DNA from 4 places in the Nonomuraea sp. CX421 genome. Region 1 is predicted to be linked to each of the others. Evidence: riboswitches for the same ligand, from Rfam matches in the RefSeq annotation. Region 1 holds a riboswitch; each other region holds the start of a gene.
The links. Region 1 has a riboswitch for cyclic di-AMP ahead of AC5L3X_RS04605 (hypothetical protein). Riboswitches for the same ligand answer to the same signal wherever they lie in the genome.

Region 1 (4,649 bases):
CTCGGGGATCAGGTCGATCGGGCTGGCCACCCACATGCCCGCGAACACGATGGCCACCTTGGCCCGGCGCGGCACCTGGGGGTGCCGGCGCAGTCTGCGGACCGTGGTGAGGCAGTCGGGGACGAACGCGGCCAGATCCCGCGCGGTGCCCGGCGGCAGTCGGCGGGCCAGCACCGCCAGCACCGCCCAGCACAGCACCACACAGGCCACACCCACGACCAGACCGATCAACCAGCCGCGCATCGCCCGTCCGCCTCTCCACGACATTGGCCGCTGTTTCCGCCCGCTCCCGCCGGCGACGTCCACTCTCGCAGCAGCCACGTCCCAGGTGCCCGCGCAGATTCATTCAACCCCGGAGCGGCCTGACACCGGCTTACGGGTGGATGGCGTGCAGGCTTGCGGCCAGGGCCAGGTCGTCGGCGCAGCGGCCGAGACCGAGGGTCACCGACTCCCGGGGGCGTTCGGCGCGCCGTACGGGGACGCCGAGCCGGGCGCGCAGCCGTCTGCTCAGACCGCAGACCAGGGAGCCGCCCCCGAGCAGGACCGCGCCGTGGACGGCCACGTCGGCCACGACCTCGGCGGGACATCCGTCCAGAGTGCCGATCGCGGCCCGGACGATCAGGTCGGCCGGCTGTGAGGTGGCCTCGTAGATCTCCTGGGCCGTCAGCGTGACCTGGCTCTCGTGCCCGGTCTCGGGGGCGTGGGCGTGCACGGTCACCTGCCGGTCGAGCGGCTTCCAGGCGGGGCCGAGGCCGCGTTTGGCCGCCTCGGCGGCGCCGTCGCCCACGATCAGGCCGTGGTCGCGCTCGACGAGGCGGGCGATGGAGTCGTTCACGTGGTCGCCGCCGCTTCTCGTCGTCCGGGCGGCGACCACCTGGCCACCGGCGACGACCGCGATCCGGGCGAATGCGTGGCCGATGTCGATGATCATCACTCCGGCCGGTTCGCCGAGCGGCAGACCCGCACCCAGGGCCGCCGCCAGCCCGTGCCGGACGAGGTAGATCTGCCGCGCGTCCGACTCGAAGGCCAGGTCCTGCAGGTCGCGGCGCTCGACGGCGGTCGAGTCGTCGGGGAGGGCCATGACCACGCGCGGCCGGGCGTACGGGTGCGCGTGCACCTTGCGCAGGAAGTGCTTGAGCATCCGCCGGGTGAAGTCGCGGTCGAACGTGCCCTGCCCCCAGACGGGCCGGATCAGCCGGGTCTCACCGTCCAGATCGTCGGCTTCCGCCCCGTACGCCACGATCTTTCCCGTACGAGGGTGATGCGCGACGAGCGAGGGCTCGTCGAGCACGATGCCCCTGCCCCGGGAGTAGATCCGCGTGCCGGCTGTGCCGAGATCCACCGCCAGGTCCTGGCCCATGAGACGGAACAGGCTCAACGCCACCTCAGTGGTCTAACCGGGATGAACCACACCTCAACGCCACATAAGGGAGATTCTTCGCGGGGCACGACCACGCAGCGTGCGTGCCGCATCGCGCGCTGGGCCCCTGTCCGGCGGGAGACGCGCGGTTCGCGTGGCCGGTTTCGCGTCACGGGCGTGACCATGCGAAGCTTTGATTTGTCCCCAACACCAGGAGGTCCTCATGGCGGAAACACCGGAGCCGGAAGTCAGCGAGACTCCCGAGGACGAGATGAAGCGCAAGTTCCGCGAGGCGCTGGAGCGCAAGCGCAACCAGCATGCCGACTCGGGCGCGGGTGGCAGGGGCGCCGACCAGTCCAAGATTCACGGGGCCCACGGTCCGGCTGCCAACAAGCGATCGTTCAGACGCAAGAGCGGTGGCTGAGACCTGACGTTTTCGGGGGGTACGGGACGCCGTGCCCCCCTTCTCTTTGCCGTCTCGGGTAGATCTTAGCCCGTTTCATGGGGCTTTCATTGCGTATGTCCGATTCCTGGGTTAGTCTTTTGGAGTTACCAGCTGGTGACTTGGTCGCTTCGTCCAGGAAGCGGCGGCCGGCTGGCGCCGAATCCCGCTCAGGCGGGAACCGGGGACCCACCTTTCTGGGGTGAATCCGGCACTCGTGCCGGTAGGGCATCTCCACGCCCGAACCCGTCAGCTAACCCGGTAGGCGAGATGGAGAGGACGACCCTATCGTGAAGCACCCCCGCACATCCCCACCTCGCGCAAAGGCGCAAGCCGACCACTGAGCGGCACTTCTCCGCAGACTTTCTCGCGCTCCCCGCGTAGCGCCCGCAGGCGTCCTTCGCCCGGCTACGCCTCCTGAGTGGAGTGCCGTTTCCCTGCTTCCTGAGGTAAAGGATCTACCACTTCATGGCCGTTCGCTTTGGTAAACGTACCCTCCCCCTGGTCACCGCCGCGGCGCTCACCGCGCTCGCCATCGGCACGGGCACGGCGCACGCCGACACCGGTGACGACGCGAAGGTCCTGCTCCAGGGGTCGACCACGGCTTCCTACTTCTGGGATGACTCCTCCGGCCGCGCCGGTGACACCGGTCTGCCCGCCAGTGGCAAGCCGATGCAGAAGAAGCTGGCCGCCAGCCCGAGCTGGCCGCTGCTGACCGAGGGCTATGTCGTCTACAAGGGCAAGAAGATGCCGTTCTTCGTGGGCGACCGGGGTCCCGGTAACCCGTCGAACAACGGCATCATGCTCGACCTGGACGCCAAGACGTTCGCCGACCTGACCGGTGGCACGTTCAACTCCCGCACGCTGGGCGTCGACGGCATCGGCGGCCAGGGCCACATCAAGGTCGACTACGTCATCACCAAGTGGGGCAAGGGTGTCGGCAAGAAGAACCACCCGGTCGCCTTCTCCACGGGCGCCTGGTCCCGGATCGACCGGAACCCGGCCCAGCCGCCGGAGATCCTGGCCGAGGAGAGCACCGAGCAGAAGAGCGCCCCAGGTTCGGCCGGCCGCCTGGTCGCCGCTCCCGAGCCGGACGCCGCTCCCGAGCCGGACGCCGCTCCCGAGCCGGACGTCGAGACCGCGGACACGGCAGGGATCCTGGCCCTGGTCGGCGGGCTGGCCACCGTGGGCGGCGTGGCCTACGCCGGCCGCGAGCACATCCGCTCGATCAAGAGCTGACGGGCTTTACCGGCCCCGACTAGAATGCCATTCTAGGTTCGTGACCATGCGTGCGGCCGTGAACGGCATCGAGATCGCGTACGAGAGCTTCGGTTCGCCCGGCGGGCGCCCACTGCTCCTGATCATGGGGCTGGGCGCCCAGCTCATCCACTGGGACGACGACCTGTGCGAGCTGCTGGCCGAGCAGGGCCACCACGTCGTCAGGTTCGACAACCGCGACGCCGGCCTGTCCACGCACTTCCACGACGAGGGCGTCCCCGACCTGGGGACGTCCTCGTCGTACGTGCTGGACGACATGGCCGACGACGCCGCCGGGCTGATGGACGCGCTCGGCTGGCCGGCCGCCCACGTGGTCGGCGCCTCGATGGGCGGTATGATCGCCCAGTCGCTGGCGATCCGCCACCCCGGGCGGGTGTCCAGCCTCACCTCCATCATGTCCACCCCCGGGCCTGGACTGGCCCAGCCCACGGCCGCGGCCGGCGCGGTGCTGTTCGCGCCGCCCGCTCCCGACCGTGAGACGGCGCTCGCCCGGGCGCTGGAGACCTGGACCGTGATCGGCTCGCCCGGCTACGAGCTGGACCGCGAGCGCCTCACCAGACTGACCGGCCTGGCCTTCGACCGGTGCTACGACCCGGCCGGGACGGCCCGGCAGCTGGCCGCGATCCTCGTCTCGCCCGACCGCACCGGGGCGCTGGCCGGGGTCGGTGTCCCCAGTCTGGTGATCCACGGCGAGGACGACCAGCTCGTCCCCTTGGCCGGCGGGCAGGCCACCGCCGCGGCGATCCCCGGCGCCACGCTACTGACCTACCCCGGCATGGGCCACGATCTGCCCAGGCCGCTGTGGCCGGACATCGTGGGCGCCATCGCCAAGCTGACCGCTGGCTAGACGTCCAGCTTCTCCTCGATGCCACGGAGCTGGTGGCGGGCCATCGCCAGATTGGCCCGCCCCCGGTCGAGGGCGAGGTAGAGGAACAGCCCCTTGCCGCCGCGCCCGCTGATCGGACGGATGATGTGATACTGGCCGCTGAGCGTGATGAGGATGTCCTCGATCGAGTCCTTGAGCCCGAGCGAGTCCATCGTGCGCAGCTTGGCCTTGACCACCTCGGTGTTGCCCGCGGCGGCGACCTGCAGATCCAGCTCCTTGGAGCCGCCGAGCGCGCCGAGCGCCATGCCGCTGCCGTGGTCGACGATCGCGGCCCCGAGCGAGCCGTCGATCGTCATCATCTCCTTCAGAGAGACGTCCATGCTGGCCATGTCTTCCTCCGTTCGTTGATGGTCGTCCGATCGGTCGTCCGATCGGTCATCGGATCCGTGCTGCGTGGCGGCCGACAGCGGCCGCCGTCTTACGGCCCTCCAGCCGGAGCAGCCCGACGTTCGTGCCGGGCCGTGCCAGGACTGTGAGGACGATCGTGGGGCCCGCGGTGTAGAACGCGGCGAACCCGGCCGCCCCTGAGACGAGCGTCTCCTCCAGGTCGCCCTTGCCGGACATGGCGAGCATGCGCCGGCTCATGGCGACCATCGCGGCGGTCAGCGCGGCCGTCTGGTCGCCGTTGTCGCCCTCGAGATCGCAGGCGACCGCGAGCCCGTCCACCGTGCACGCGACGCTGC
Region 2 (4,649 bases), on a different contig from region 1:
GACTCCTGCCCTCTGGGCATCACGGTAGAGCCTCACCAGAGTCCCTTCGCCGGATCGCTCGGCCAGGAAGCGACACGCCAGCCACGCCTCCTGGTACGAACGGGCCAGGCGCTCGGTGTCGTCCGTTGGCGCGAACGCCGCCGGCCCGGGGAGTTCGCGGGGCGGCCGCCCGGCCCGCACCTCCTCGGTCAGCTCCGCGGCGGCCACCGGCACGGCCAGCCCCGCGTCGCGGTAGCCGACATAGTCGGCGAACCCCTCGTACAGCCAGGTGGGAAGCCCCTCGGTGCCCGCGACGAGGTGGGTGAGCTCGTGCGTCAGGACGACGTCGCGGCCGGTCGGGGTGAGCCGCGCGAAGTTCTCCGGCACCACGATCACCCGGCCCGCGTCCGCCACGGCCGCCAGCCCGTCCACCTCGGCGACCCCGGCCAGCCGCGCCGCCTCCCCGGCCGAGCCGGGCACCAGCACGACGGGACGCACCGGCTGGCCGAGCACCTCCGCGACCCGCGCGCCGGCCAGGTCGGCCCTGCGGGCCAGGTCTCCGAGCAGCTCGCGGTCGGCGCCGGGATGCCCGGCGACGACCGCCCGCACGCCGTGCGAGACGCGCGCGCCGGGCCAGATCCCGCGCGCCTCGGGCGGCAGGCCCTCGGACGGGGACATGACCGCCCCAGGGTGCGGACCGAACGGGCCGGCCGCGGACGGCAGCGCGAGGAGCAGCACGGCCGCCAGCACGGCTCGACGGCTCACCTGCGCGGACACGTTGACCGATGGTAGTCGGCCCGCGGGTTCTCGACCCTCCGGTCCCGGCCGGGCCCGCGTGGGCCGAGAATCATGCTAGTTTAGCTGCATGCACATGCAGTCATCTGTCTCAGACTCCGCGTCCATGGGCAGCCTCAGTTCGGCATGGTCCCAGGTCGCCGCGTTCACGTCGGCGGTGGATGCGAGTCTGGGCAAGTGGCTCCTGGACGCCCACAGGGTCGGGCTCACGGAGTACCGCGCGCTGACGCACCTCGCCCAGGCTCCCGACAAGGAGCTGCGCGTGAACGATCTCGCCCAGCGGGTCGGCTTGAACCAGAGCTCCGTCACACGCCTGGTGAGTCGCCTGGAGGCGAAGAACCTGACTCGCCGCGACATCTGCCCTGACGACGGGCGCGGGGTCTACGCGGTCATCACCGAGCAGGGAGAGGGCCTGGTCCGGGAGGTGCGCGGCCCTTACGAGGAGCGGGTTCGCGAACTCCTCGGCCACGTGGCGGCGCACTATCCGCAGCTCGACGCGAGCCGGCTCAGCCGCGCTCTGAGCGACCTCGGCAACCTGGTCGTCCCCTGACGATCCCCCGCGCCCGATCGCGGGGGCCGAATCACGCGTTCTCATATGCATGTACATGCAGGAATCTACCCGAAAGGAACACCCATGAGCTGGCTCTACCTGGGAGTCGCCGTGATCTTCGAGATCGCGGTGGCCCTCTCGGCAAGCAAGGCGAAGGGCTTCACCCACCTGTGGTGGACCGCCGCGACCCTGGTCAGCGGCGCGATCGCGACCTTCTTCCTCAGCCTGGCACTTCTCACCTTCGACGTCGGCGTCGGTTATGCCCTCTGGACCTCGGTGGCAGGCGTCGGGATCGTCGTCGTCGGCGCACTGCTGCTCGGCGAGCGTCTGAACGGGAGGAAGCTCCTCGGCATCCTCATCGTCATCGCCGGCGTCGTCGGACTGCAACTCAGTGGAGCGGCCTGATGAGCCATCCGGCGTCCCCACCGCGCACCACCCGCTCGCCCCACACTCCCGCATCACGAAAGGACTGACCCCCATGACCGCGACAGGCGCACAGCACGGTTCCAAGGCCGGTGCGTGGCTCGTGCTCCTGCTGGCCGGAGCATTCGAGGTCGGCTACGCGCTCAGCGTCGGAGGCAGCGCGGGATTCACCGTCCTGGGCTGGTCCGTCTCCGCCGTCGTGTTCTTCCTGCTGACGCTCTTCTGCCTCAGCGTCGCTCTCCGGAACATCGACGTCGGGATCGGCTACGCCGTCTGGGCGGGCATCGGCGCAGTCGGCGCCGCCGTCCTCGGCCCGGTGTTCTTCGACGAGTCACTCACTGTCACTCGAGCGTTCTGGCTGGCAGTGATCATCGCGGGGGTCGTCTGGCTGAAGCTCGCGGACAGCCCCGAGCCCGAGGCCGGGAAAGCCGCGTCCACGTCTGACGCGCGAACCGTGACCGACCGGTGACCCCAGGAGGTTCGCGGTCGCACCGCCGGCATTCACCCGAAGCCGGGTCTCCCTCCTGAGCGGCCGGGAGTCACTCGGCGGAGCGAATCCCAGCGGTCTGCCGCGAACGACAAGTCGGCGACAGACCGCTGAGATTCCGCCAGCTCCCATTCGGCCCTACAGGTCACAGACCGGGACGTACCGCCCCCACGAACGACGACTTGCGCCACCCGCTGACCTTCTCGACGCGTACCGTGAAGCCGGTCCTCGGCGAATGGATCATTTTGCCCTTGCCGACGTACATGCCCACGTGACCGAGCCCGCGGAAGAACATCAGGTCTCCTGGCTGGAGGTTCTTCCAGGAGACCTTCTTCTTGATGCGTGCGTACTGGCTGTTCGTCACGCGCGGGATCGTCACCCCGGCCTTCCTCCAGGCGTACTGGACGAGGCCGGAGCAGTCGAACGAACCGGGTCCGGTGGCGCCGTACCGGTACGGGTCACCGATCTGGTTCCTGGCCACGGCGACGGCCGTGCGGGCCTTCGCCTGCTGCCGTGCGGCCTTCGATCTCTTCGCGGTCTTACTCTTCGCGGTCTTGTTCTTCCCGGACGCGACGGTCACCGATCCGGCGTTGGTCCGCGCGGGCGCCGTGGTCCGCACCGTGGCGCCCGTCGTGGCCGTCGTGGCCGTCGCGGGGGAAAGGGCCGAGCCGCTCGCCGTCGCCACCTCGGCCTGAGCGGGGTGCACCAGGCCGCCGGCCGTCACGGTCATCGTGAGGGCCACGCCACTCAGGGCAAGGCGGGACAGACGGGGGTTTTGCGAGGTAGACAGGATTTCTCCTTGGATCTTCCACGAACGCCTACCGGGTTAGCTGACGGATTCGGGCCTGGAAGTCGCCCTACGGCGCGATGCGCGCCGATTCACCCCTGATCCACGAAGGATCGCTGGGTCCCCGGTTCCGTGCCTCCTGGCTGCACGGATTCGGCAGGTCACCGGCCTCGCGTTCGAGGCGGACGGCGACCGGCGGATCTTTGTCTCGACCACATCGGCGGACCGATGTCGGCGGGCGGCGAACATGGCGTGTTCGCCGCGACGCCAGAACCTACGCCGCTTTGTCACGAACAAGCAAAGGCAGAGTCAAGCTGTAAAGATCCGATAAAGGTGTCAGTAAGGTGATGAGCCCCTGTTTATCAGGGGGTTCTGTAATGAGAATGTGACCCTCCTCACACTTGACGAAACGCCTGTGTGTCAGGTCCCAAATGTCACTTCTGTCGCGCTGTCACCCTGAGCCCCACATGCTGGAGGGTCCCGGCCGCGATCCGCTCGCGCTCGATCCGCCACAGCTCTCCGGCGACCTCCTCGGCGCCGGAGACCAACCTGCCGCCGAGGTAGCGGGACAGGTACGGCTGACGCCGTACGTCGTCGATCCGGAAGCGCGCGGCGATCCCGGCGAGCATGGCGTCACCGCGCGCGTATCCCGCGTGGGCGGCCCGCCAGCGCCCGGCCGGGTCCGGGCAGGGCCCGCGCGGGAAGTCGGCGAGCCCGGCGGCGGCCAGCAGCGCGCCCGCGTCGTAGAACCAGGCGGCGTCCGCCGCGCCGGCCCGGTCCCAGGCGAACTCGTCCACCGCCAGGGTCCCGCCGGGGGCCAGCAGCGCGGCCGCCCGGTCGAGCACGGCCTCCAGCGGGCTCATGTGGTGCAGCGAAAGCGACAGGATGATCACGTCGAACGGGTCGTCCCGATGACTCGCCAGGTCGGCCCGCACGGCGGGCACCCCGGCCGACCGCGCCGCCGCGACGGCCTCGGCCGAGATGTCCAGGGCGGTGACCTCGTGCCCGTGCCGGGCCAGCGCGGCGGCCAGCCCGCCGTCGCCGCACCCGGCGTCGAGGATCCGGACGGGCCCACCGGGCAGCACCTCGTCCAGCCAGTCCAGTTGATGGTCGTCGATCGTCTCCATGTGCCGAGCATCCACCGGCCGAGGCATGCGCACTACTGCGGATTCGGCATGAAAGGCATAAGCTCCATGCATGCTTGACCTTTGGTCGCTCCGGGTGCTGCACGAGGTGGGCAGGCTCGGCTCCTTCTCGGCCGCGGCCGGGGAGCTCTCGATGACCCAGCCGGCCGTGTCGCGGCAGATCGCCACCCTGGAGCGGCGGGCGGGCGTGCGGCTGTTCGACCGGCTGCCGCGCGGGGTACGGCCCACCGACGCCGGGCGGGCGGCGCTCGACCAGGCGTCGGAGATCCTCGACGGGGTCACGCTGTTCGAGACCCGGCTGCGCGCCTTCGCCGAGGCGGGCGCGGGGCGGGTGCGGGTGTCGGCCTTCCCCAGCGCGGCCACCGCCTACGTGCCCGACCGCTTCCGCGCCTTCGCCGCGCTGCACCCGGGCGTCGAGCTCTCCCTGACGGTCCGGGGCGGCCCAGACGACCCGTACGCCGGACTGCTGGCCGGACAGGCCGA
Region 3 (4,649 bases), on a different contig from region 1:
GGTTGCCGAAGACGAGCGGCACGTCCAGGCCATGGCAGGCGCCGGGGGCGCCATCCAATCCCGGGGCGGACCAGGTCAGTTCGTAGAGGTGGGCCTGGCCGCCGCCGGAGATCTGCGCGTCGGCGAGGTGGAGGCTCGGCATGCGGAACAACCAGTCCGCGTTGACCAGCTCGTACAACTCCTCGTCGGTCGCGGCCGGGAAGGCCTCGCGGTATCGGCGCGCACCGTCCGGGCCGGGGGCGAGCATGCGCAGAGCGGTCTCGGTCTGCGCGTGGGTGACCTGGCCGAGCACGCCGTCGATCAGGCTGAACAACCGGTGCTCGTCACGCGTGTGCCCGACGAGAAGCGCGATGTTCCGGGCGGCGCCGTCAGCCAGCGCCTGCCAAGGGGTCACCGGCAGGACGTCACCGTCGACGACCGGTGCGAACGGGATCGGCCGGTGGGTGATCTGCCCCCAGCGCTCCCGCCACTGCACCGTCTTGGCGAAGATCGCGTCGCCCGCGGCCGGCAGCCGGGCCGGGGCCACCGCCGACAGGCCGGACACCGTGGGCCGTACCCCCAGCTCGGCGGCGCAGGCGGCGGCGATGTCGGCGGCCAGCTCGGGGGAGAAGAACGTCCCCGGCACGCTCTGCGCGACCGCCCGCGAGAAGAGCCCGGCGGCGCGCGGCATGGCGAGCAACGCGGCGACCGATCCGCCGCCCGCCGACTGCCCGAAGACCGTGACCCGGTCCGGATCGCCGCCGAACCCCCTGATGTTGTCCCGCACCCACCGCAGGGCCGCGACCTGGTCGAGCAGCCCCCGGTTGGCCGGGGCTCCGCCGATCTGCGCGAAACCCTCGATGCCGAGACGGTAGTTGAGGGTCACGACCACGGCTCCGCCGCCGGCCAGGTGCCCGGCGTCGTATTCCGGGAGGCTGGAGTGGCCCATGGCGTAACCGCCGCCGGGGATCCACACCATCACCGGGAGCCCCGCCGCCGGATCCGGCTCCGGTGTCCAGACGTTGACCGTCAACCAGTCGTCGCCGGTGGTGCCCTCAGACGCCCCGAGCAGGCCGGACTGCGGGGGCGGCGGGCCGTACGCGACCGCCGGGCGCACCCCCTCCCAGCCGCGCAGCGGCTGTGGCGCGGCGAAACGGAGGGCGCCGACCGGCGGCTCGGCGAACGGGATGCCGCGGAAGACCGCCAGGCCCGCCTCGCGGCCGCCGCGGAGGACGCCGGCCGTCGTGCGGACTTCCGGCTCGGACTCGGACGGCCTGCCGGACGCGGTGACGGCCACTTCGCGGTCTCCTCTCCGTTCCTGCTCGGCCGAGCATCCCAGCGCGCGCCAGCTACGGGCAAAGCATTTAGCCGAACGCCGGGCCGCCGCCCGGCGGCCCGGATACCCTCGTCCTTCCGGCGATCGAGGCGGGCGCGATCGGCTACCTGCTCAAGGACGCTCCCCGGGAGGACCTGCTGCACGGAGCGCGGGCCGCCGCCAAGGGCGGGAGCGTGCTGTCCCCTTCGGTGGCGGCACGGCTGATGAACCGGGTCAGGACACCCGCGCCGCAACTGCTCAGCCAGCCTGTCGAGTAGGTGCTCGCGCGCGAAGCCACCGGTGCGATCGGCTTCGTCGTCGGTGCGCGTGGCGCGTCAGATGCCGTTCGTCCCTCTTCAGTGCATCGAGATGTGTACGTGGTCGAAGTGGTTCTCGGTGATGCTGCCCCGGTTGGACATGGCGCTCCAGCCGGACCCGTGGTTGATGCGCTGCTTCCAGATCACGTACTTGACCCCGAGCTTGGCCCTGTTCTGCAGGGTCCATTCGGCGATGCGGTCGCCGAGCGCCGAGTTGGCCGCGCTCGGCATGGAACCACCCGTGCTCATCATGAAGTCGCAGGCGCGCCCCAGCGGATGCTCGCCGCTCGAACCCGACCTGAAGCAGCCCACGCTGTACGGCAGCGCAAAGTTCTTCTGGATCAACGCCCGGATCGCACGCGTACGGGTGGTGATGTTGTCCGAGCCGGACGGCAGCTCGGGTGTCCAGGTGCCGTTGGAACGCCGGCCGGTGCTGACCGGGATGAGATCCCGGAGCTTCTTCTCGATGTCCTTGATGAGGTCCTCGGCCTCGTCGCGCTGCTGGTCGACGCTGGTCGCGTCGGCGCTGACCTTGGCGGTGAGCGCGGTGGCGGCTTCGGCGGCCTGCTTCTTCTCGTCCCGGGCGTCGGCCACGCCCTGGACGACGGCCTGCTGCTCGGCGGTCAACTGGTCGAGCACCGCCGCGCCGCCTCCGCTGCTGGGAGGCAGCACGCTGGGCAGGGAGAGCTCGGCGTTCTGGTAGCGCAGCCGGGCGATCTCGGCGACCCGCTTCTCGGCCGTCGTGAGGGCCTCTTCGGAGGTGGCGAGCCGTTCCTTGGCGGTCGCCGCGGCCTGCCGGGCCTCGGCCAGCTCGACCCGCTTGAGGTTGTAGGCCTCGATGAGCTTGTCGACCTTCTTGTTCAGGCTCTTCAGCTCGGCCCGGAGCTGGGCCTCGCTGGGTTTCGGCGCGGCCGACGCGGGCGCTGAGCCGAAGGCCAGTGCCGCGGCGGCGGTGAGGCCGATGGCAAGACGCGTGGGGAGCGCAGCCGCCACGAAGATGTCCTCTCCCTCTGCCGACCGGGTTAGCTGACGGGTTCGGGCATGGGAGTCGCCCTACCACCGAAGTGGATTCACCCCAGATGCGGTGGGTCCCCGGTTCCCGGGCGACGCGCCCGGGATTAGGCGCGCAACGGCAGTTATGGCCGGTGCAGAAGGGATATTAGTAGTAAAACGAAGGTCATGCGACTCTAAGTAGAAATCAATTAGTGATCTACCTGTGATCGAAGCATCCGTGCGGCCTCCTCGGGCGACACGTCGTTGACGAACGCGCCCATCGCCGACTCCGAGCCGGCCAGGAACTTCAGCTTCCCGGGCGCCCTCCTGATGCTGAACAGCTCCAGGTGCAGGTAGGCCAGCTCGCGGTCCCGCCGTACGGGCGCCTGGTGCCAGGCCGAGACGTACGGCATGACGACGTCGAACAGCCCGTCGAGCGCCCGCAGCACCGAGGTGTAGAGCGGGGCGAACGCGGCCCGCTCCTCCTCCGACAGCGCCGCCAGGTCGGGCGTCCGCCGGTGCGGATACACGTGCACCTCGAACGGCCAGCGGGCGGCGGCCGGCACGAAGGCGGTCCACAGCTCGTTGGAGGCGACCACCCGGATCCCCGCGGCGCGCTCGGCGGCCAGCACGTCGGCGAACAGGTTGGCGCCCCCGTGCCCGGCCGCGTAGCGGGAGGCGGCGCCGAGCTGCAGCTTCGTCCGGGGGGTGACGTACGGGTAGGCGTAGATCTGCCCGTGCGGGTGCGTCAACGTGATGCCGATCTCCTCACCCCGGTTCTCGAAGCAGAACACCTGCTCGACGCCCTCCAGGGCGGACAGCTCGGCCGTACGGTCGGCCCAGGCCTCCATGACGAGCTCGACCCGCGAGGGAGACAGGCGCGAGAACGACGAGGAGTGGTCCGAGGTGAAACACATCACCTCGCACCGCCCCACCCCCGGGCGAACCTCACTCAACCCGCCCACATCCTCATAAGCGCCGAAATTTCCGGAGAAGGAGGGGAAGCGGTTCTCGAACACCACCACGTCATAGTCGTGCGCCGGGATCTCTGAGGCCCGCGTGCCGGACGACGGGCACAACGGACATTCGTCAGCCGGAGGCAGGAACGTCCGAGTCTGCCGATGCCCCGCCACCGCGATCCACTCCTCGGTCAGCGGGTCGTACCGCAGCTCCGAGGCCACCGGCCGGGGATCGAGCGGCCGCCGGTCGATCGCGCTCCGGTCGGCGTCGTCGCGCCGGTCGAAGTAGATCAGCTCACGTCCGTCGGCCAGGTGGGTGATGGTCCGTTTCACTGCGAATCCTCTGCGATGATCAGCTCGCCGACCCGCTCGGCCAGCTCAAGACGTGCGTCCTCGGGCAGGGCCGCGTCGCTGATGACCACGTCGGCCTCGGTCAGCTGGGCGATCGTGCTGATGCCGACGGTGTTCCACTTCGTGTGGTCGGCGGGGACGACCAGCCGGTGCGCCGCGGCCACCAGCTCCCGGTCGGTCTCCGATTCGAGCAGGTTGGGCGTGGTGAACCCGGCGCGCACCCCCATCCCGTGCACCCCGAGGAAGAGCGTGTCGACGTGCAGGCGGCGGATCGCGGCCACGGCCACGGGCCCCACCAGCGCGTCGGAGGGAGTGCGGACCCCGCCGGTGAGCACGACCGTGCGGTCGGCGCGCGGGTTGCGATGAAAGACGTCGGCGACCGGGATCGAGTTGGTGATGACCGTGAGCTCGGGCACGCCGACCAGGTGATGGGCCAGCGCCCAGATGGTGGTGCCCGCCGAGAGCGCCACGGCGGTGCCCGGTCGCACCAGCCCGGCGGCGCGGCGCGCGATGGCGTCCTTCTCCCGCTGCTGGCGGGCGGACTTGGCGGTGAAGCCCGGCTCCTCGGTGGAGCCGGGGCCGAGGGCCGTGGCGCCGCCGTGCACCTTCTCCAGCAGGCCCCGCTCGGCCAGCACCTCGAGGTCGCGGCGGATCGTCATGTCGGAGACGCCGAGCTCGCGCACGAGGTCGGCCACCCGGACGCCACCGCTGCCGCGTACGCGCTCAAGGATGGTC
Region 4 (4,649 bases), on a different contig from region 1:
CAGCTCGGTGGACAGCAGCGGGTCAAGGCCGCGGGCCAGCGCCTCGCTCCAGCCCTGGAAGCGTCCGTGATCATCGGCGGGCACACCGAGCATCTCGGTGATCACCATGACCGGCAGCGGGTAGGCGAACCCGGAGACCAGGTCGCCCTCCTCGGGCAGCGCGGTGATCAGCTCGGCGGTGATCGCCTCGATCCGCGGCCGGAGCCGTTCGATCATTCGTGGGGTGAAGGCCCTGCTGACCAGGCCGCGAAGGCGCGTGTGGTCGGGCGGGTCCATGCGCAGGAACGATGGCACGCGCTGCTCCGGATCGGCCGTCCTGAGCGGATTGGAGTCGTGGCCGAAGGCCGGGTGGCGCAGCAGGGTCGAGCAGTGCTCGTACGTGGTCGCCACCAGGAGCCCGCCCCGGGTGCGGAGCAGCGCGCCCTGCTGCCGCATTTCCCGATAGTGCGAGTAGGGATCGCGTAGAAACTCCGGATCGAACGGATCAAAACCCAGGAGGTCGGTCGCGCTCGTAGACGAGCTGTAAGGGTCACTGTGGCCGCTCATCGCGCTCCGAAGTGTAGCGACATATCACGAGTACTTCATATATAACGGATCATGTCAATGTATAGGTCAAGTGCAGGGATTATCGCGCTTGACGACCTTTCAGATATGCGTTTACCGTCTGCGGGACGAGCAGGTGGTTCGGGGAGAATCGCTGTTGGGGGGAGGGCTCCCGATGGATGTGCTCACCGAGGGTGTTGAGCTGAGCCATGCCGACTTAGCGTTGCTGGCGGAGCTTGCCAAGGGAGTCACGGTCGATCGGGTCGGCAGACGGCTGGATATCAGCGGCCGTACGGTCCGCCGCAGGCTGCGAGGGATCTGCGACCGCATCGGGGTGGCCACGGCGATCGAGGCCGTGGCCTGGGCGGCGCGCCGCCAGCTGATCTAGCGGAGAACCGGCGCCCGGTCGCCGGAGCCTCGCCGTGAGATCGGGTGCCCTGGGTGAAGGCGCTCAGTCGGCAATGCGTACGGCGCCGGCGAACGGCCGCCGGGCGATCGACGCGATGCGCACGACGTCGCCGGTGCGGGGCGCGTGGACCATCATGCCGCCGCCGAGATAGATGCCGACATGGTGCAGGTCGCTGTAGAAGAACACCAGGTCGCCCGGCCGCATCTCCTCTTTGGAGACATGCCGGCCGGCGGTCCACTGGCTGCCCGTGTAGTGCGGCAGCGAGATGCCGACTCGCTGGTAGGCGGCCATGACCAGGCCGGAGCAGTCGTAGCCGCTCGGCCCCTCGGCGCCCCAGACGTAGGGCTTGAGCTGCTGCGTCAGCGCCCACCTGGCGGCCTCGGCGGCCTTGCCGCTGCCCGCGATCGGCAGGTTGACCCGCACGGCGCGGGTGCCGGGACGGCCGGCCTCGCCGAGCGCGCGGTTGAACAGGTTGCTCTCGACCTTGGCGACCAGTGTCACGATCTTGTCGCGCTTGCCGCCGAGGTCGTCGACGAGTTTCCGCACCTCGTCGATGCGCGAAGCCGCACTGTCCCTGGCCTGCTCGGCCGTCGCCCTGGCCCGGTTGACCTGGTTGACCTGTTCGCCCTGCTGCTGCTCCAGGGCGTAGGTGGTGGCGGCGCGGTCGAGGAACCGCTCGGGGTCGTCGGAGCTGATCAGGGCCATGGCCCGGCCGAGGCCGCCGGTCATGTACTCGTTCTGGGCCAGCAGGCTGGCCTTGGCGCGCTTGGTGGCCAGGTCGGTCTCGCTGGCGGCCAGTGTCTTCTTCGCGGCCGCGGCCGACTTCTGGGCGGCCTTGAGCTTCTCGCGCTGGCCGTTGTACTCCTCGGTCAGCGTCGCGATCCGCGTGTGCATCTCCTCGACCTGCTTGGACAGCTCGCTGAGGGATGGCGTGGGATCGGCGGCGACCGGAGCCGCGGGGAGGGCGAAGACGAGCGCGGCGATGGCGGCGCCGAGGACGGCGAACCGGCGGGGCCCGGAATGTTCCGGGGGGCGGGCGTGCTCGCCCGCGATCTTCCTCCCGCGATCGCGCGTGCGCTTCACCGACCAGCTCCTCTCATCGACGCCTACCGGGTTAGCTGACGGGTTCGGGCCGGAGCAGCCCTACCGAGCGTCGCGCTCGGATTCACCCCAGTGGTGGTTGGCGGCCACCGGCGGGTCCCCGGCTCCCCCGTGGGGGATTGGGCGCGTCTCCACGCGGCGATCGCATGGGTGACATCGTCGCTGGACATTAGTGCACCTTGGGTTCTTGCTCAACCAGAACTGCCAACTCGGTTGAGATTGCGCCACCGATGGGTCACAAGGTGATGTCGGGCCCAGGCGACCCTGACTGATTTTATGCCGCGTTTGCCCCTGCTTGAGCTGGCCTTGTCCTTCTGGGAGTGACATGTCGGGAGAAGGGCAAGAGGAGAGATTTACGGGCGAGCCGTAATGCGATCTGTACTCTGGAGAGCCATGGAACAGGCCACCGAAGTGACGGTCCAGGACACCGGCATTCTCGTGCGCCGTGCCCGCACCGCCGATGTCAGGACCATCGGACGCCTGGTCGCCACCTACGCGGGCGCCGGGCCCCGCCTGCTGCGGAAGGCCACGGTCACGCTGTACGAGGACGTCCAGGAGTTCTGGGTGGCCGAGCGGTCAGGAGAGGTCGTCGGCTGCGGGGCGCTGCACGTGCTCTGGGAGGACCTCGCCGAGATCCGCACGGTGGCCGTGGACCCCGAACACCGCGGGCTCGGGATCGGTCACCGCATCGTCTCCGCGCTGCTGGGCACGGCCCGAGAGCTCGGCCTGCAGCGGGTCTTCTGTCTCACATTCGAAGTCGACTTCTTCGGCAGGCACGGATTCCATCCCATCCAGGGCACGCCTGTCTCCCCTGAGGTCTATGCCGAACTCCTGGCCTCGTACGACGAGGGTGTGGCGGAGTTCCTTGATCTCGAACATGTCAAGCCGAACACCTTGGGCAACACCCGCATGCTGCTCCACTTGACATCAGGTGACTCGGATCTTGACTAAGGCGAAAGGTGATTGTTGATACCTATGTCGATACGTTGGGCGACACAGGCATGTGTCCTGACACGTGCCACATGCGCACTCGAAGCGAGGTGACACGGTGAGCACAGGACAGCCACCGTATCCTCAGGACGAATCCGGCGAGAATCCTGGATCTCCTGAATACGGACAGCAGTACCAGGGTCGTCCCCATGGCGAGCCCGACCCCGATGTGACGGTCGTCGGCTACCGTGCCGACGACTACGGCCAGCAGCAGGGCCAGCCCCAGTACGGCCAGCAGGGCCAGTCCCAGCCGGGCTATGGTCAGCAGCCCCAGTACGGCCAGCAGGCCGACTACGGCCAGCAGGGCTATGGCCAGCAGGGGCAGCCCGGCTACGGCCAGCAGCCCCAGTACGGCCAGCAGGGTTACGGTCAGCAGAGCCAGTCCCAGCCCGGTTACGGTCAGCAAGGTCAGTCCCAGCCCGGTTACGGTCAGCAGGGCCAGTCCCAGCCCGGCTATGGTCAGCAGCCCCAGTACGGCCAGCAGTCGCAGTACGGCCAGCAGCCCGAATACGGTCAGCAGGGCTATGGCCAGCAGCCCGAATACGGTCAGCAGGGCTATGGCCAGCAGCAGGGGCAGCCCGAATACGGCCAGCCTGGTTACGCCCAGCAGCCGGAGTACGGCCAGCAGCAGCCTTCGGGCCAGCAGGGCTACGGTCAGCAGGGGCAGTCGCAGCCCGGTTACGGCCAGCAGCCGCCCTCGGGTCAGCAGTACGGCCAGCAGCCCGGTTACGGTCAGCAGCAGTACGGCCAGCAGCCGCCCTCCCAGCCGGAGTACGGTCAGCAGCAGTACGGCGGGCAGCCCGGCTACGCGCAGCCCCAGCAGGGCTACGGCCAGCCCGGTTACGGCCAGCAGCAGTACGGCCAGCCGCAGCAGGGCTACGGTCAGCCCGGTTACGGCCAGCAGGGCTACGGTCAGCCCGGTTACGGCCAGCCGGTGGGCGTGCAGCCGCCGGGCGCGCCGGCGCCGCTCGCGGAGTGGTGGCAGCGGTTGGTGGCGAGGCTGATCGACGGTGTCATCTTCGGTGTGATCTCGACCGTGTTGTCGCTGATCCTGGGAGGCCTCTTCCTCGCCAGCTACAACTGGACCACCGGCCAGACGACGGGCCTGATGGGGCCCTTCGTGTTCGGCCTCATGATGGCCATCCTCATGACCGCCCTCTACGTCGCCTACGAGTTCTTCATGACGAAGGCCAAGGGGCAGACGGTCGGCAAGATGGTCATGGGCATCAAGATCGCCCAGGTGGGCGGCCCGGTGCCGCTGGAGGGCATCCCCAATGATGTGGCCCTCAAGCGGGCCGGCGTGACGTGGGGCGGCTACCTCCTCAACCTCGTCCCGGCGTTCGGGGGTCTGCTCGCCGCGATCGCCGTGGGTCTGAACGGCGCGTCCCAGCTGTGGGACAAGCCGCTGCAGCAGACCTTCGCCGACAAGGTGGCCGGCACCGTGGTGGTGAAGATCAAGTAGTCGTCGTCCACGCCAACAGAGGCCGGCCGCTGGCCGGCCTCTGTTTTGCGTGCACCTCCCGTACCAATATGGGAGTCGACCGGATCGCCGATGGGGCGAGGTGGGGTTATGGCGGGGACGTCGGCGGGCGCGAAGCCCGCGGAA

Region 2: another riboswitch for cyclic di-AMP. It lies ahead of AC5L3X_RS21315 (C40 family peptidase); the one in region 1 lies ahead of AC5L3X_RS04605 (hypothetical protein).
Region 3: another riboswitch for cyclic di-AMP. It lies ahead of AC5L3X_RS38495 (coiled-coil domain-containing protein); the one in region 1 lies ahead of AC5L3X_RS04605 (hypothetical protein).
Region 4: another riboswitch for cyclic di-AMP. It lies ahead of AC5L3X_RS02330 (C40 family peptidase); the one in region 1 lies ahead of AC5L3X_RS04605 (hypothetical protein).

The regions. Positions count from the first base shown of each region.
Region 1 covers NZ_JCADBK010000002.1:333,970-338,618, reverse strand. Annotated here, with positions in the region: gene AC5L3X_RS04620 (YkvA family protein) at 1-243, opposite strand, end outside; gene AC5L3X_RS04615 (rod shape-determining protein) at 374-1,378, opposite strand; gene AC5L3X_RS04610 (DUF5302 domain-containing protein) at 1,584-1,784, shown strand; cyclic di-AMP (ydaO/yuaA leader) riboswitch at 1,950-2,085, shown strand; gene AC5L3X_RS04605 (hypothetical protein) at 2,271-3,041, shown strand; gene AC5L3X_RS04600 (alpha/beta fold hydrolase) at 3,088-3,927, shown strand; gene AC5L3X_RS04595 (hypothetical protein) at 3,924-4,295, opposite strand; gene AC5L3X_RS04590 (roadblock/LC7 domain-containing protein) at 4,342-4,649, opposite strand, start outside.
Region 2 covers NZ_JCADBK010000011.1:143,179-147,827, reverse strand. Annotated here, with positions in the region: gene AC5L3X_RS21335 (gluzincin family metallopeptidase) at 1-756, opposite strand, end outside; gene AC5L3X_RS21330 (MarR family winged helix-turn-helix transcriptional regulator) at 881-1,324, shown strand; gene AC5L3X_RS21325 (DMT family transporter) at 1,370-1,729, shown strand; gene AC5L3X_RS21320 (DMT family transporter) at 1,803-2,216, shown strand; gene AC5L3X_RS21315 (C40 family peptidase) at 2,380-2,976, opposite strand; cyclic di-AMP (ydaO/yuaA leader) riboswitch at 3,035-3,190, opposite strand; gene AC5L3X_RS21310 (class I SAM-dependent methyltransferase) at 3,456-4,148, opposite strand; gene AC5L3X_RS21305 (LysR family transcriptional regulator) at 4,219-4,649, shown strand, end outside.
Region 3 covers NZ_JCADBK010000042.1:15,182-19,830, reverse strand. Annotated here, with positions in the region: gene AC5L3X_RS38500 (carboxylesterase/lipase family protein) at 1-1,276, opposite strand, end outside; gene AC5L3X_RS38495 (coiled-coil domain-containing protein) at 1,651-2,604, opposite strand; cyclic di-AMP (ydaO/yuaA leader) riboswitch at 2,609-2,746, opposite strand; gene galT (galactose-1-phosphate uridylyltransferase) at 2,814-3,896, opposite strand; gene AC5L3X_RS38485 (DeoR/GlpR family DNA-binding transcription regulator) at 3,893-4,649, opposite strand, start outside.
Region 4 covers NZ_JCADBK010000001.1:497,559-502,207, reverse strand. Annotated here, with positions in the region: gene AC5L3X_RS02340 (cytochrome P450) at 1-435, opposite strand, end outside; gene AC5L3X_RS02335 (LuxR C-terminal-related transcriptional regulator) at 719-931, shown strand; gene AC5L3X_RS02330 (C40 family peptidase) at 995-2,035, opposite strand; cyclic di-AMP (ydaO/yuaA leader) riboswitch at 2,041-2,189, opposite strand; gene AC5L3X_RS02325 (amino-acid N-acetyltransferase) at 2,447-3,004, shown strand; gene AC5L3X_RS02320 (RDD family protein) at 3,102-4,505, shown strand; gene AC5L3X_RS02315 (RDD family protein) at 4,614-4,649, shown strand, end outside.